4 regions of the Streptomyces sp. NPDC008092 genome follow, and region 4 is predicted to be linked to each of the others. Evidence: riboswitches for the same ligand, from Rfam matches in the RefSeq annotation. Region 4 holds a riboswitch; each other region holds the start of a gene.

The links. Region 4 has a riboswitch for cyclic di-AMP ahead of ACFZB3_RS23995 (NlpC/P60 family protein). Riboswitches for the same ligand answer to the same signal wherever they lie in the genome.
Region 1: linked by a shared signal. The riboswitch ahead of ACFZB3_RS04755 (peptidoglycan DD-metalloendopeptidase family protein) and the one ahead of ACFZB3_RS23995 (NlpC/P60 family protein) in region 4 are both predicted to bind cyclic di-AMP.
Region 2: linked by a shared signal. The riboswitch ahead of ACFZB3_RS11280 (NlpC/P60 family protein) and the one ahead of ACFZB3_RS23995 (NlpC/P60 family protein) in region 4 are both predicted to bind cyclic di-AMP.
Region 3: linked by a shared signal. The riboswitch ahead of ACFZB3_RS45630 (peptidoglycan DD-metalloendopeptidase family protein) and the one ahead of ACFZB3_RS23995 (NlpC/P60 family protein) in region 4 are both predicted to bind cyclic di-AMP.

The regions. Positions count from the first base shown of each region.
Region 1 is NZ_JBIBHY010000001.1:1,140,845-1,144,373, forward strand. It holds gene ACFZB3_RS04750 (alpha-galactosidase) at 1-1,297, shown strand, start outside; cyclic di-AMP (ydaO/yuaA leader) riboswitch at 1,605-1,765, shown strand; gene ACFZB3_RS04755 (peptidoglycan DD-metalloendopeptidase family protein) at 1,770-2,741, shown strand; gene ACFZB3_RS04760 (GDSL-type esterase/lipase family protein) at 3,020-3,529, shown strand, end outside.
Region 2 is NZ_JBIBHY010000003.1:449,627-453,155, forward strand. It holds gene ACFZB3_RS11275 (tellurite resistance/C4-dicarboxylate transporter family protein) at 1-913, opposite strand, end outside; gene ACFZB3_RS11280 (NlpC/P60 family protein) at 1,009-2,157, opposite strand; cyclic di-AMP (ydaO/yuaA leader) riboswitch at 2,165-2,339, opposite strand; gene pcrA (DNA helicase PcrA) at 2,652-3,529, shown strand, end outside.
Region 3 is NZ_JBIBHY010000022.1:113,043-116,571, forward strand. It holds gene ACFZB3_RS45625 (SpoIIE family protein phosphatase) at 1-911, shown strand, start outside; cyclic di-AMP (ydaO/yuaA leader) riboswitch at 1,162-1,322, shown strand; gene ACFZB3_RS45630 (peptidoglycan DD-metalloendopeptidase family protein) at 1,330-2,367, shown strand; gene ACFZB3_RS45635 (aldo/keto reductase) at 2,527-3,483, shown strand.
Region 4 is NZ_JBIBHY010000007.1:213,501-217,029, reverse strand. It holds gene ACFZB3_RS24005 (ATP-dependent Clp protease proteolytic subunit) at 1-418, shown strand, start outside; gene ACFZB3_RS24000 (hypothetical protein) at 426-731, shown strand; cyclic di-AMP (ydaO/yuaA leader) riboswitch at 1,092-1,276, shown strand; gene ACFZB3_RS23995 (NlpC/P60 family protein) at 1,280-1,753, shown strand; gene ACFZB3_RS23990 (ATP-binding protein) at 1,788-2,246, opposite strand; gene ACFZB3_RS23985 (Scr1 family TA system antitoxin-like transcriptional regulator) at 2,459-3,319, shown strand; gene ACFZB3_RS23980 (DUF397 domain-containing protein) at 3,329-3,529, shown strand, end outside.

The DNA of each region.
Region 1 (3,529 bases), on a different contig from region 4:
CACCAGCCCGGTCTTCGCCGGCCTGTGGTCCGACGGCGGCTTCGGCGGGGCGAGCCGTGCCTGGCACGCCTACCAGCGGGCGCACATCATCCCGGACGCCGACCAGGACCGGCCGGTGCTGTTCAACTCGTGGGAGGCCACCACCTTCGACATCTCCGAGGAGCAGCAGGCCACCCTGGCCCGCCGGGCCGCCGCGATCGGCGTCGAGCTGTTCGTGGTGGACGACGGCTGGTTCGGCGCCCGCACCAGCGACCGCGCCGGCCTCGGCGACTGGACGCCCAACCCCGACCGCTTCCCCAAGGGCCTCAAGCCCCTCGCCGACTACGTGCACGCCCTCGGCATGCAGTTCGGCATCTGGGTCGAGCCCGAGATGGTCAACGCGGACAGCGACCTGTACCGGGCGCACCCCGACTGGGTGCAGTACCAGCAGGGACGGAAGCGGACGGAACTCCGCAACCAGCTCGTGCTCAACCTCGCCCGCGAGGACGTCCAGGAGTACCTCTGGGAGCAGCTCGACACCCTGTTGTCCAGCGCCCCGATCGACTACGTCAAGTGGGACTTCAACCGCTGCTTCACGGATGCGGGCTGGCCCGGCGAGCCCTACCCGCAGCGTCTGTGGGTCGACCACGTGCGGGGGCTGTACGCCCTGCTCGACCGGCTCCGCGCGGCCCACCCGAACGTCGCCATCGAGTCCTGCTCCGGCGGCGGCGGGCGGATCGACCTCGGGATCATGAGCCGTACCGACGAGGTGTGGACCTCCGACAACACCGACCCGCTGGACCGGCTCGCCATCCAGCACGGCTTCAGCCAGATCCACCCCGCCCGGGTGATGTCCGCCTGGGTCACCGACAGCCCGAACCACCAGCTCAACGGCCGGGTCAGCAGCTTGCGCTTCCGGTTCGTCAGCTCCATGGCCGGGGCGCTCGGGGTCGGCGGCGACCTCTCCCAGTGGACCGAGGAGGAACTCGCCGAGGCCGGCCGCTGGGTGGAGCTCTACAAGGAGATCCGGCCCCAGGTGCAGCGCGGCGACCAGTTCCGGCTGCGGCCGCCGGCCGGCGGGCTCAGCGCGGTGCAGTACACCCTCGGCGACGAGACCGTCGTCCTCGCCTGGCTGCAGGCGCAGAGCTACGGCGAGCCGGCGCCGGCGCTGCGGCTCCAGGGGCTCGACCCGGCGGCGTCGTACGAATGCCGCGAGACGGGCGAAGTGCACGGGGGTGCCGTTCTGTTGCACCACGGGCTGCACACCGGGCTGAAGGGCGACCTGGATGCGGCAGTCATCCGACTTCGCCGGATTTGACGTATATGCCCGATTTGGTGGCTTCATTGCAACTCGGTGTGGAATAAGGGGACGTGGCGTGACGTGCGTGAGGAGCGTCATATTCGTGACCGTCCGTCGCGCGTCATGTTCACGTAATTCAGGCACTTTCCAAGAAGGTTGGAAAATCGAATAGGCCGGAATTCACGGAGGGTGACCGGTATTTCCGGAAACGGATCAAGTGAAACTCGGACGGCCGGAACCGGCTGCTTGTCCACGTCCGTCTCACTCGCTTACGTTCGCCACACATCCGGGCGGAACGCCGAATCCTGCCGCCGCCCGGAGTCCCCACACACACTCACCCGTGCCCGGCAGGAGCGGGGGACCCACCAGGTATGACCGCCTGTTCCGGTTCCCGGGACGGCTAGGGGTGTAGTCGCGCGACGGTGCGCGGCCGGGCAGCTCCAGCCCGAACCCGACAGCTCACCTCGCAGGCGCAGGAGAGGAATGCGCCATGCCCGCGAAGGGTAAGCACCGCCGTCCCAAGTCCCAGCGTTTCACCCGCTCGATGGCCGTCGCCGGAACCGGTGGCGCCGCGCTGGCCCTGCCGCTCATGGGGGCCACCGGCGCCCACGCGGCCGCTGCGCAGTCCGTTTCCGAAAAGGCCGCACAGTCGCTTCCGGTGGTCGAGAAGACCGCGGTCAAGGAGACGGCCGCGCAGAATTCCGGCGCCGCGCATTCCGCACACCGCGTGTACACGGTGGTGCCCGGCGACTATCTCTCGAAGATCGCCCGCGACCAGCACGTCCGCGGCGGCTGGCACCGGCTCTACGCCGACAACCGGCAGGCCGTCGGCGACAACCCCTCGCTGATCCACCCCGGCCTCAGGCTGACCCTCGGCGGCCGGCACGCCGCCACGACGGACTCCGCGGACTCGGGCTCCCGTCCGCAGGCCCGGTCGAACCCGCAGTCCTCGACCTCGACCTCGACCTCGTCCTCGGCCGACTCGAACGGTTCCAACGCCTCGATCGACTCGAACGGTTCGGACGGTTCGAACGGCTCGGTCGCGACCGCCTCCGGCTTCACCCTCCCGGTGACCGGCGGCGCCGTCGGCACCGGCTACCACGTGGCCGGCAGCATGTGGTCCAGCGGCTACCACACGGGCGTCGACTTCGTCGTCCCGACCGGCACCCCGGTCAAGGCCGTCGGCGCCGGTACGGTCGTCACGGCCGGCTGGGGCGGCGCCTACGGCAACCAGGTCGTCATCCGGCTCGCCGACGGCTACTACGCGCAGTACGGCCACCTCTCGGCCCTCTCCGTCTCGGTCGGCCAGACCGTGACCGCGGGCCAGCAGGTCGGCCTCTCCGGCGCGACCGGCAACGTGACCGGCCCGCACCTGCACTTCGAGATCCGCACCACCCCCGACTACGGCTCGGACGTGGACCCGGTCGCCTACCTCCGCTCCAAGGGTGTCGCCGTCGGCTGACCCGGCGCGCCCACGGGTGCCCCACGCACTCCGAAGGCCGGACCCCCGATCCCCGGGTCCGGCCTTCGGCGTCTCCGGGGCCGGACCGTCCCGCGCGAGTCCCCACCCGCGATCGACACTTCAACATCGCTGGTCAGGGACTTATTCCAGGATTGGCAAAGTATTTAAGGGTGTCTTATCTCACCGAGCGTCAACCCCTTATTACGGTCGCGTAGGTCACAGTCGAAGGTGAATCATGGTCCGATGTGGGAGACGATTCGAAGAGTGACAATGCATCAGTGATCGGGTCGTACGCCGCGGTGGGGGACAGCTTCACCGAGGGCGTGGGAGACCCCGGCCCCGACGGGGCGTTCGTCGGCTGGGCCGACCGGTTCGCGGTACTGCTGTCCGACCGGCGGCCCGAGGGCGACTTCGGCTACACCAACCTCGCCGTACGCGGGAAACTGCTCGACCAGATCGTGGCGGACCAGGTGCCGCAGGCCCTGGAACTCGCCCCGGACCTGGTCTCCTTCTGCGCGGGCGGCAACGACATCATCCGCCCCGGCACCGACCCCGACGAGGTGGCCGAGCGGTTCGAGCGGGCCGTGGCCCAGCTGACCGAGGCCGTCGGCACGGTGCTGGTGACCACCGGCTTCGACACCCGGGGCGTGCCCGTCCTCAAGCACCTGCGCGGCAAGATCGCCACGTACAACGGACACGTACGGGCCATCGCCGACCGGTACGGCTGCCCGGTCCTGGACCTGTGGTCCCTCAAGACCGTGCAGGACCGCCGGGCCTGGGACGGCGAC
Region 2 (3,529 bases), on a different contig from region 4:
AGGCCGCCACCGTGACCCACACCAGCACCCGCCCCGGCCACTTCAGCCACGCGCCGCCGACGGCGGCCGCGACCGACAGCGTCGCCGTCGCCGTCATCCCCATCGGGAACACCGTCGCCCAGCGGCGCACGTCGTAACGCGGCCGGGGCCACGCCGCCTCCGCGGCCAGCAGGACGGCGTACCAGGCCAGGCTCAGGACCAGCAACGCCACCGTCACCACGCGCAGGACGCCCCGGTCGTCGTCGTTCCACAGGTACAGCCGCGCACTGTCGGCGGCCAGCAGCCGCGCCCCGGCCAGCGCGGAGATCGCGAGCCCGCCGCCCGCCACCCACTGGTCCCCGGGCCCCTGGGCGATCTGCCGCCACTCGAACCGGGGCACGGCGAGCCCGTACATCGCCAGCCCCAGCCAGAAGAGGACCAGCGAGAGGTGCGCGAGCCACGCCGTCGTCAGGGCCGCCGCCAGCGTCGCGCCCAGCACGGCCGACCCCTGTGTGGCCACGCAGGCGAGGAACACCGTTCCCGGCATCCTCGGCTTCCAGTGCCGCACGACGAGGACCAGCAACGGCGGCCACAGCGCCACCGACAGCGCCAGCAGGGCCTCGGCGAGGGGCTGCCACCCGAGCGCCGAGAACCGCGTCCCCAGCACCGTCGTCGCCGCCACGGCGGTGAGCGCGCCCGGTGTCCGCGCCTCCGCCGCCCACCGCCGGCGATCGAGCGCCAGCCGTGCGGCGAAGTCCGCGGCCAGTGCCGCCCACAGCGCGCAGGCCGCCGCCAGCGCCACCCGGGACACGGTCTCCGCGCCCGCCAGGTACAGCCCCTCCGACATGATGCCGGTGGCCATCACGGCGCCCCCGGCCCCGGCCGCAGGCGAACACCGCGCCCACCAGGCGCCGAGGGGTGAAATGCCGGACATGCCCCTGATGCTAGGGAGAGTCGGCCGCGGCAGGGGCGGGGCACGCGCGCGTACGGCCCGAAAAGCGTGCGGGCGACGGCGGGCGCCCCGTGGGATCAGGCCGGGCGCACCACGCTGTGGATGATCGACTCGCCGCCGTAGTAGATCGACTCCTCCCGGACGTACGCGCCGGGCTTCGGGGCGTGGATCATCATGCCGTTGCCGATGTAGATGCCGACGTGGCTGACGTCGTCGTAGAAGAAGACCAGGTCGCCGGGCTGGGCGTCGGAGAGGGGGACGGTGGTGCCGGCGTTCACCTGGTCGTAGGTGGTGCGCGGCAGGGAGACGCCCGCGGCCTTCCAGGCGGCCTGGGAGAGTCCTGAGCAGTCGTAGGAGCCGGGGCCGGTGGCGCCCCACACGTACGGCTTGCCGATCTGCGCGCGGGCGAAGGCGATCGCCTTGGCGGCCTTCGTGGCGTAGGTGGAGGAGCCGGAGCCGGAGGACGAGCCGCTCGACGTCGAGGACGAGGAGGACGACGACGCCTCCTGGTCGGCCGCCGCGGCCTGCTGCTTCGCCAGCTCCGCCGCCTTGCGGTCGGCCGCTTCCTGCTGCTGCTTCTCGATCGCCGCCAGCCGGGCCTTCTCCGCGGCCGTCAGCTGCGACAGCAGCTCCCGTGCGGAGGCCAGCTTCGTCTGCACGGTGGTCTTGGCCGTCTTGAGGTCGTCCTGCGTCTCGGTGAGCGTCTCGAGGCTCCGGGCGGCCTCCTGCCGCTTCTTCATGGTCGCGGACCGCTGGGTGACGTAGTCGTCGACCGCGCCCTTCTGGCGCGTGGTCAGGCGGCTCATCAGCTGGTCCTGGTCGAAGTAGTCCTGGGGACTGTCCGCGAGCAGGAAGGTCGCCGTGTCGGGAACGCTCGCCCCGGTCCGGTACTGGGCCGCCGCGAACGAACCCAGTTCCTCACGTGCCTCGTTGAGCCGGTCGGTGCGCCGGGCGACGTCGTCGAGCAGCGTGTCGACCTGCTTGCGCTGCTTGCCGGTCCGCTCCTTCGCCGCGTTGTACTTCTCGGTCGCCGACTCCGCCTGCCGGTAGAGGGCGTCGACCTTCTTCTCCACCTCCTCCAGGCTCGGCTTGCCGTCCTCGGAGGGCGCGGCCTCGGCCGTCTGGGAGAACAGGGCCATGGAGGTGAGTGCGGCGGTGGCCAGTGCGGGGGTGCGTATGCCTGCCGTGCGCGTTCCTGACGGCCGGGACTTGCGGTGCGACGCCAACGGGGGCGACTCCTTCCAGTGTTCCGCCTACCGAGTTAGCTGTCGGGTTCGGGCGGGTGGTTCGGAAGGGTTGCCCTACGGTCCGTTCCCCGGAGGGGAGTCGGGACCGATTCACCCCGGGATCGGTGTGGGTCCCCGGCTCCGGATGCGCGGTGGCGCCCCGGACTCGGCGGAGGCCGTGCGGCCCGGCGATGTTCGCCGGTGGGGGTCGTACGGCCTGCCCGGCACGCTAGCCAACTCGTGTGGTCTCTGTGAAGTTTGATGTGCGATATGCCCGATACATTTTCGTGACCTTGATGTTGGGAATTGTTCAGGCGGGGCGATCTGGGGTGCTATGGGCGACTTGCCCGAGGTGACAGGGAGGCTCGCGGTGGGCGTTCGCCGCTGCGTGACGCGCGTCGACCGGCCGTGACCGAGTGGTTCTGTTCGGTTACCCGGCCGAGTTTTCGGGGCGGCGGCCGGTTGTCGGTGGGGCGCCCTAGACTCGGAGAGCGATGAGCAGCCTCTTTGACGACAGCTTCCTGGCGAACCTCCAGGCCCCCCGCGGCCATGACGAGGAACCTCCGCCGCCGCCCGAGGACGAGCACGCTCCGGAGTCGATTCCGGACGATCTGTTCGGCGGGAAGTTCGACGTGCCCCCGGACCGGGACGCCTACTACCGCGACGGCGCCGCACGCCCGGCCCTGGACCCGGCCGCGCTCCTGGAGGGGCTGAACGACAACCAGCGGGCGGCCGTCGTGCATGCCGGCTCTCCGTTGCTCATCGTGGCCGGCGCCGGTTCCGGCAAGACGCGCGTGCTCACCCACCGCATCGCCCACCTCCTCGGCGCGCGCCAGGTGCACCCGGGCCAGATCCTCGCGATCACCTTCACCAACAAGGCCGCGGGTGAGATGAAGGAGCGCGTCGAGCACCTCGTGGGCCCGCGCGCCAACGCGATGTGGGTGATGACCTTCCACAGCGCGTGCGTGCGGATCCTGCGCCGGGAGAGCAAGAAGCTCGGCTTCACCTCCTCCTTCTCGATCTACGACGCGGCCGACTCCAAGCGCCTGATGGCCCTGGTCTGCCGCGACCTGGACCTCGACCCCAAGCGGTTCCCGCCGAAGTCGTTCAGCGCCCAGGTCAGCAACCTCAAGAACGAGCTGGTCGACGAGGAGGACTTCGCCGCCCGCGCGAGCGACGGCTTCGAGAAGACCCTCGCCCAGGCCTACGCCCTCTACCAGTCGCGGCTGCGCGAGGCGAACGCCCTCGACTTCGACGACCTGATCATGACGACGGTCAACCTGCTGCGCGCCTTCCCGGACGTCGCCGAGCACTACCGCCGCCGCTTCCGGCACGTCCTGGTCGACGAGTACCAGGACACCAACCACGCCCA
Region 3 (3,529 bases), on a different contig from region 4:
CCCTCCTCACGGGCCTGGCCGCACTCGTCGCCACCTACGCCGTGCACGCGCGGTTCGCCGTTCTCCCGGACGCCGACGCCGTCACCGAGGTCGTCACCGTGGCCACCGTCGCCGTCCTCGCCGCCGGCATCAACCGGATCGTCCGCATCGGCGACCAGCGCCTCGCCTCCGCCCGCGAGGTCGCCGAGGCCGCCCAGCGGGCCGTCCTGCCCGAACCCGCCGAGCGGATCGGCGGCTTCGAGATCGCCGCCCGCTACGAGGCGGCGCAGGAAGGCACCTTCATCGGCGGCGACCTGTACGCCGTCCAGGACACCCCGTACGGCGTGCGGCTGGTCGTCGGCGACGTACGCGGCAAGGGGATGGGCGCGGTCGCCGCGGTCGCCGTGGTCATCGGGGCGTTCCGGGAGGCCGCCGAGCAGGAGGCCACGCTGGAGGCGGTGGCCGGGCGGCTGGAGCGGGCGCTGGCGCGCGAGGGCGTCCGGCGCGGCGGCATCGACGCCCACGAGGGCTTCACCACCGCCGTACTCGCCGAACTCCCGCACGGCGACGGCACGCTCCGGCTCGTCAACCGGGGCCATCCGCCGCCCCTGCTGCTGCACGGCGACGGCGAGGTCTGCCCGGTGCGGGCGCCGGAGGCCGCGCTGCCGCTCGGGATGGGCGAGTTGGGGGCCTGGCCGGACCGGGCCGCCGAGCACGCGTTCCCGAACGGGGCCACGCTGCTGCTGCACACCGACGGCCTCTCCGAGGCGCGGGACGCGCACGGCCGGTTCTACGACCCGGAGCGGCGGCTCACCGGCCGTACCGTCACCGCCCCGGGCCCCCTGGTGGCCCGGCTCGCGGCCGAGGTGCGCCGGCACACCGGCGGCGGCATGACGGACGACATGGCACTGCTCGCCGTGCGACGGCCCTGAGCGGCGGGCGGTCACGTTCGGTGTCCGTGCGACCGCCCTGCGCATAACAACTGAGTCACCATCAAAACCTGTGTGACTCCTGAGCTGAGCAGCGCGCACCGCCGACTCGACCGTTTTTGACCGGTCGTGGCAGGTAAGTCCAAGCTTTGAAAGCTTAATGATCAAGACGAACAGCTTGGAATCTGGTAGCCGGGTCTATTAACGTTCGATAACGCAGCGCGGTCGTCCCAGCCGTCACCCGCGACGGCTCCGTGCGCATGCGCCGAATCCCGCAAGGGAACCGGGGAACCACCACCTTGGGGTGAATCGCACGGCTACCGCCGGGTACGAAACGGCCGGTATACGCGCGTAGGAGACCTTCCTGCTCCGAACCCGTCAGCTAACCCGGTAGGCGGCGGAAGGAAAGGAGTGCGCCCGCGTGGCGTCCAACCCGCCTGCTCCGACAGCCCCGTTCGTGCCCAGCCAGCGTCAGCCCGAGACCTTCGGCTACGGCGGCTACCGCGCCGACGAAGGCCCCTTCGAGGAGTGGAACCCCACCGAGGAGTCCCTCTCCGCGGTACGCGGCCGGCACCGGGTCGCCAAGCAGAAGGGCGGCGGGCTCGCCCGCAGCTCCACGGTTCTCGGCGTCGGCGTCATCGCCGCCGTCGGCGCGGGCGGCATGGCCAGCGCCAACACCGGCAAGCCGCCGGTCTCCATCTCGCTGCCCGACCTGCCGTCCTCCGTCGGCTCGCTGCTCGGCGAGGACGGCGGCCACCAGGCGACCCGGACCGCGCTCAGCAGCGTCACCACGACGACCGCCACCGACGCGGACTCCTCCTCGTCCGACGCCGGCGAGGCGCTGCGCAGCCGGATCATCGCCCAGGCCGCACAGCAGCAGAGCCAGCTCGACACCAAGGCCAGCGCCAAGGCCGTCGCCGCCGCCGACAAGGCGGTCGCCGACGCCGAGGCCAAGGCGGAGAAGGCGGCCGCCGCCAAGGCCGCCGACGCCAAGGAGAAGGCCGAGGCCTCCGCGAAGCAGAAGGCCGAGCAGGCCCGCCTCGCCGAGCTGGCCAAGCAGTACACGCTGCCCGTCGTCTCGTACACGATCACCGGTACCTTCGGCCAGGCCGGATCCATGTGGTCCTCCGGCTACCACACCGGCCTCGACTTCGCGGCGCCCACCGGCACGCTGATCAAGGCCGTGCACAGCGGCACGGTCACCGAGGCGGGCTGGGCCGGCTCCTACGGCTACCGCACGATCATCACCCTCGACGACGGCACCGAGCTGTGGTTCTGCCACCAGTCCTCGATCGGCGTCAAGGTCGGCCAGAAGGTCTCCACCGGCGACGTCATCGGCCGCGTGGGCGCCACCGGCAACGTGACCGGCCCGCACCTCCACCTGGAGGTCCACCCGAACGGCCAGGCCACCGCCATCGACCCGATGACCTGGCTGCGCGGCAAGGGCCTCAACCCCTGACCTGACCCGGACCGCACCCACCGGCCCCCGGCGGCCCTGACGGCAACCCCCCGGCGTCAGGGCCGTCGGTGTGCCGCGCCCCGGGCAGGCGGCGCGCCTTTACAAGAACTTCGTGTTGCGTCGGCATGGGGTGCCCGGCGACGCGTGTTGAAGTGAAGCATGAGTGCTTCTTCCCCTTCCCTCCGCAAGCTCGGCGCCTCCGACCTGGAGGTCTTCCCGCTCGCCCTCGGCGGCAACGTCTTCGGCTGGACCGCCGACGAGGCCACCTCCTTCGCCGTCCTCGACGCGTACGCCGCCGCGGGCGGCAACTTCGTGGACACCGCCGACTCGTACTCGGCGTGGATCGAGGGCAACAAGGGCGGCGAGTCCGAGACGATCATCGGCAACTGGGTCAAGGCGCGCGGCAACCGCGACGACGTCGTCATCGCGACGAAGGTCAGCCAGCACCCCGAGTACCCCGGCCTGTCCGCCGCCAACATCAAGGCCGCCGCCGACGCGTCCCTGCGCCGTCTGGGCACCGACCACATCGACCTCTACTACACGCACTTCGACAAGCCCGAGATCCCGGTCGAGGAGATCATCGGCGCGCTGGACGAGCTGGTGCGGGCGGGCAAGGTCCGGCACATCGCCGCGTCCAACATCACGCCGGAGCGGCTCCAGGAGTCCCTGGACTTCTCCGACCGCGAGGGCCTCGCCCGGTACGTGGCCCTCCAGCCCCACTACAACCTGGTCTCCCGCGACACCTACGAGGGCCCCCTCCAGGACCTGGCCTCCCGCACCGGCCTCGCGGCCGTCCCCTACTTCTCGCTGGCCGCCGGCTTCCTCACCGGCAAGTACCGCCCCGGTACGACGGTCGACAGCGCGCGAGCGGGCCGGGCCGCCCAGTACGCCGAGTCGGAGCGCGGCCAGAAGGTCCTTGCCGCCCTGGACGAGATCGCCGCGGCCCACGAGGCCCCGGTCCCCACGGTCGCCCTGGCCTGGCTGGCGGCCCAGCCCACCATCACGGCCCCGATCGCCTCGGCCCGCACCCTGGAGCAACTCCCGCCCCTGCTGGGCGTGGCGGACCTGACCCTGACGGACGAGGAACTGACGAAACTGACGAGGGCTTCGGCCTGACGGTCCTCTTCCTCCGCCGCTCACAGATCTCTTCCGCCGCAACGGC
Region 4 (3,529 bases):
GGGCGGTTCGTACAGTGCGATGGCCGCGATCTACGACACGGTCCGGTACGTGACCTGCGACGTGGAGACGATCTGCCTCGGGCAGGCCGGGGCGTCGGCCGCGGTGCTGCTCGCGGCCGGCACACCGGGCAAGCGGTCCGTGCTGCCCGGCGCGCGCATCGTGCTCCAGCAGCCGTCCCTGCCGGAGCCGGTGCAGGGCCAGCCGAGTGATCTGTTCATCCGGGCCGCGGAGTTGGACCGGGTCCGGGCGATGGTCGAAGGGATGCTCGTCCGGCACACGGGGCGCACGGCCGAACAGGTGCACCAGGACCTGGAGCGGGATCTGGTCCTGGACGCGCCGGAAGCGCTGGCGTACGGGCTGGTGGACCGGGTCGTACCCAGCCGCCGCGGTCCGCTCGGCCTGCCGGACGCGGGGTGAGCCGCCGATGCTGCCGGAGCTCCCGCCGCTGCCCGCGCTGACCCGCGCCGAGGGCGAGCTGATCGACCGTTACCTGGACGTGGTGGATCTACTGGGCCGGATCAATCCGGCGCAGAACGAGGACACCTACCGTGGGCTGCGCGCCGCGCAGGCGCTGGTGCGCGCGGCGTCCGAGCTGCGCGACGCCCTGGCCCTGATGCATCTGCGGGGCGAGACGGAGCTTCACGGGGACACGCTGGCACGGGCGTTGCGGGTGCTCGACGGTGAGCGCCGGACCGCTCGCGTCGTACTCCCGCCCGACTGCGTACCGTGACACCCGCCGGAATCCGTGCGATGCGTCGACGGCGCGACCGGGCCGGGGTCGAAACGCTCCAAAGGGGTTACCGCCGTTCGGCGGAGTGTGGCGTGGTTTTACCTGACCGCGAGGGCCGCTCAGGTTGCCCGTGCGAGGGTGCCCGGAAGCGGCTTCCGCGCAGGTCCGGGGCTACGCAGGGAAGTTGACGGAGAATCGAACACAGGGCTGTCCACCCGAACGGGTGGGTGGTGAGTAACCCCACAAATCCCCGATTCCGTTGGGATTTTCGGACACGAGTGAGTGAAGATCCCTGTCTGACGACAAGCCCCCGCCACAGCGGCGGGGCGGTCCGGGCGGACGCCGAGTCCTGCCGCCGCCCGGATTGACCCGTCGACAGAAGTGCATCGGCAGGAGTGGAGGACCCAGGCAAGACGGGTCGCCGGCACGGTCGCGCCATGACCGGGCCGAGCAGCCCTTGGGGTGAAGCCGTGGCAACACGGCCGGGCAACTTCGCCAGCCCGAATCCGACAGGTCATCCTTCACAGGCGGCTGACGAAGGGTTGCGCATGACTGCGCTCAATCGTGTTCCGTCGCTGATGGCCCGGGCCGGTACGGCCTCGGCGCTGACCATCGCCGCCGTGGGCGGCTCGATCGTGATCCCGGGTGTCGCCTCCGACGCCTCGGCCGCCACGATGGCGACGAAGGCACTTCAGGTCGCCGCCTCGAAGAAGGGCGCGCCCTACAGGTGGGGCGCCACCGGACCGAACAGGTTCGACTGCTCGGGGCTGACGCTGTACTCGTTCAAGAAGGCGGGCAAGACCCTGCCGCGTACGGCGGCCCAGCAGTACAACAAGACCCGTCACGTCTCGGCCGGCAACCGCAAGGCCGGGGACCTGGTCTTCTTCCACTCGGGTTCCAGCGTGTACCACGTCGGCATCTACGCCGGGAAGGGAAAGATCTGGCACGCCCCGAAGACCGGGGACGTGGTGAAGCTCCAGAAGATCTGGACGCGCAGCGTCTGGTACGGCCGGGTCAGCTGACCCACGCCGACGGCGGGCCGGCAGGGGCTCAGGGCTACGGTTCCTGCTGGCCGGCCGCGGTGACGGTGCCCGCCGGGATCGTCCAGGGCAGTTCGATGGAGACGGTCTTGCCGCCCTCCCGGGTGGGGCGTACCCGGAGCTTGCCGCCGCACTCGGCGGTCAGCCAGCGGATGATGACCATGCCGCGCCCGTTGTCCTGCTGGACCGCGGCGGGGAGTCTCTTGGGGAAGCGCGGATGACTGTCCGTGACGCCGATGCGCAGCTGCTCGTCACGGTCGAGGACGAGGTCCACCGTGAAGGTCGGTGACTGCCCGAAGGTGTGCTGCACGGCGTTGGTGGCGAGTTCGGAGACGATGAGGCGGATGGTGTCCGCGGTCTCCGTCTCCGGTGGCAGCCCCCACTCCGCGAGGGTGTCCAGCGCATAGGAGCGGGCGGCGGAGACCGAGGCGGGATCGCTCGGCAGAGTGACGGATGCTTCCAGGTGGTCTGCCATGGCGACGTCGTCCCTTTCCTCGGGACCGGAGTCCGACACAGTGCGGATGGTTCGAGTACGGTCCCGGACTGGTGCTTCTTCGCCAGACTGCCATTACCGGGCCGGTCACGGGGAGCGATCCACCAAGATATGCATATATCTGTCGCTCGAAGCGGTGAACTCTGCGACCTCAGACCGTATTTGGGCGGCTCGCAAGGAGTAAGGAGTAGCCCATGCAGAACGGTCCCGCGGTACGCCGCCGGAAACTGGGCGCCGAACTGCGCACACTGCGCACCGGCGCCGGCCTCACGAGCGGTGAGGCCGCCCGTCTGGTGGGCTGGCATCAGTCGAAAGTGAGCCGGATCGAGACCGGCGCCAGCGGTGTGAAACCGGCCGATGTGCGGTTACTCCTGGACGCCTACGGCGTGGTCGAGGGGCAACTGCGCGAGTTGCTGCTGGTGTTGGCGGGGTCGGAGGACACGGCGGGGCGGCACCACTGGTGGCACGCCTATCGTGGGGTGCTGCCGCCCGCCTACCGGGATTTCATCAGCCTGGAGTCACAGGCCAGCGCGATGCGCACGCTGGAGACCTCGGTCGTGCCGGGGCTGCTGCAGACCCCCGAGTACGCGCGTGCGGTGACCCGGGCGGCCGTGGACGGGCGCGACGACGAGGCCCTGGACGCCCTGGTGGAGGTGCGTCTGGCCAGGCAGGACGTGCTGCGCAACGATCCGCCGCTGGAGCTGAGCGCGGTCCTGGACGAGGCGGTGCTGCGCCGGGAGGTGGGCGGTCCCGGGGTGATGGCGCGGCAGCTGACGCGGCTGGTGGAGGCGGCCCGGCTGCCCCAAGTACGGCTCCAGGTGCTGCCGTTCGCGGCCGGGGCGCATATCGGCATCACCGGACCTTTCGTAATCTTCTCATTTCCGAGCACTTCTGATCTGGACGTGGTTGTTATCGACCAGTTGACGAGTAGCCTCTACCTGGAGCGGAAAGAAGACCTCCAGGCCTACACGGAGGCCTTCAACACGCTCCGGATCCACGCCCTTTCGCCCGAGGACTCGTTGGATTACATCGCCGCAATAGCTGACGGCGCGTAAGGAGGCACCATGACTGCACTGCCTCGGAACGTACCTTCAAGTGCTGATCTGCACGGACTGCGGTGGCTGCGCAGCAGCTACAGCACCGGAGCCAACAACTGCGTGGAGACGGCACGGCCGCGCTCCGGCCCGTCGGCCGGACTGCTCGCCGTGCGCGACTCCAAGGCTCCGGCCGGACCCGCGCTGCTCTTCTCCCCCGAGAGCTGGGCG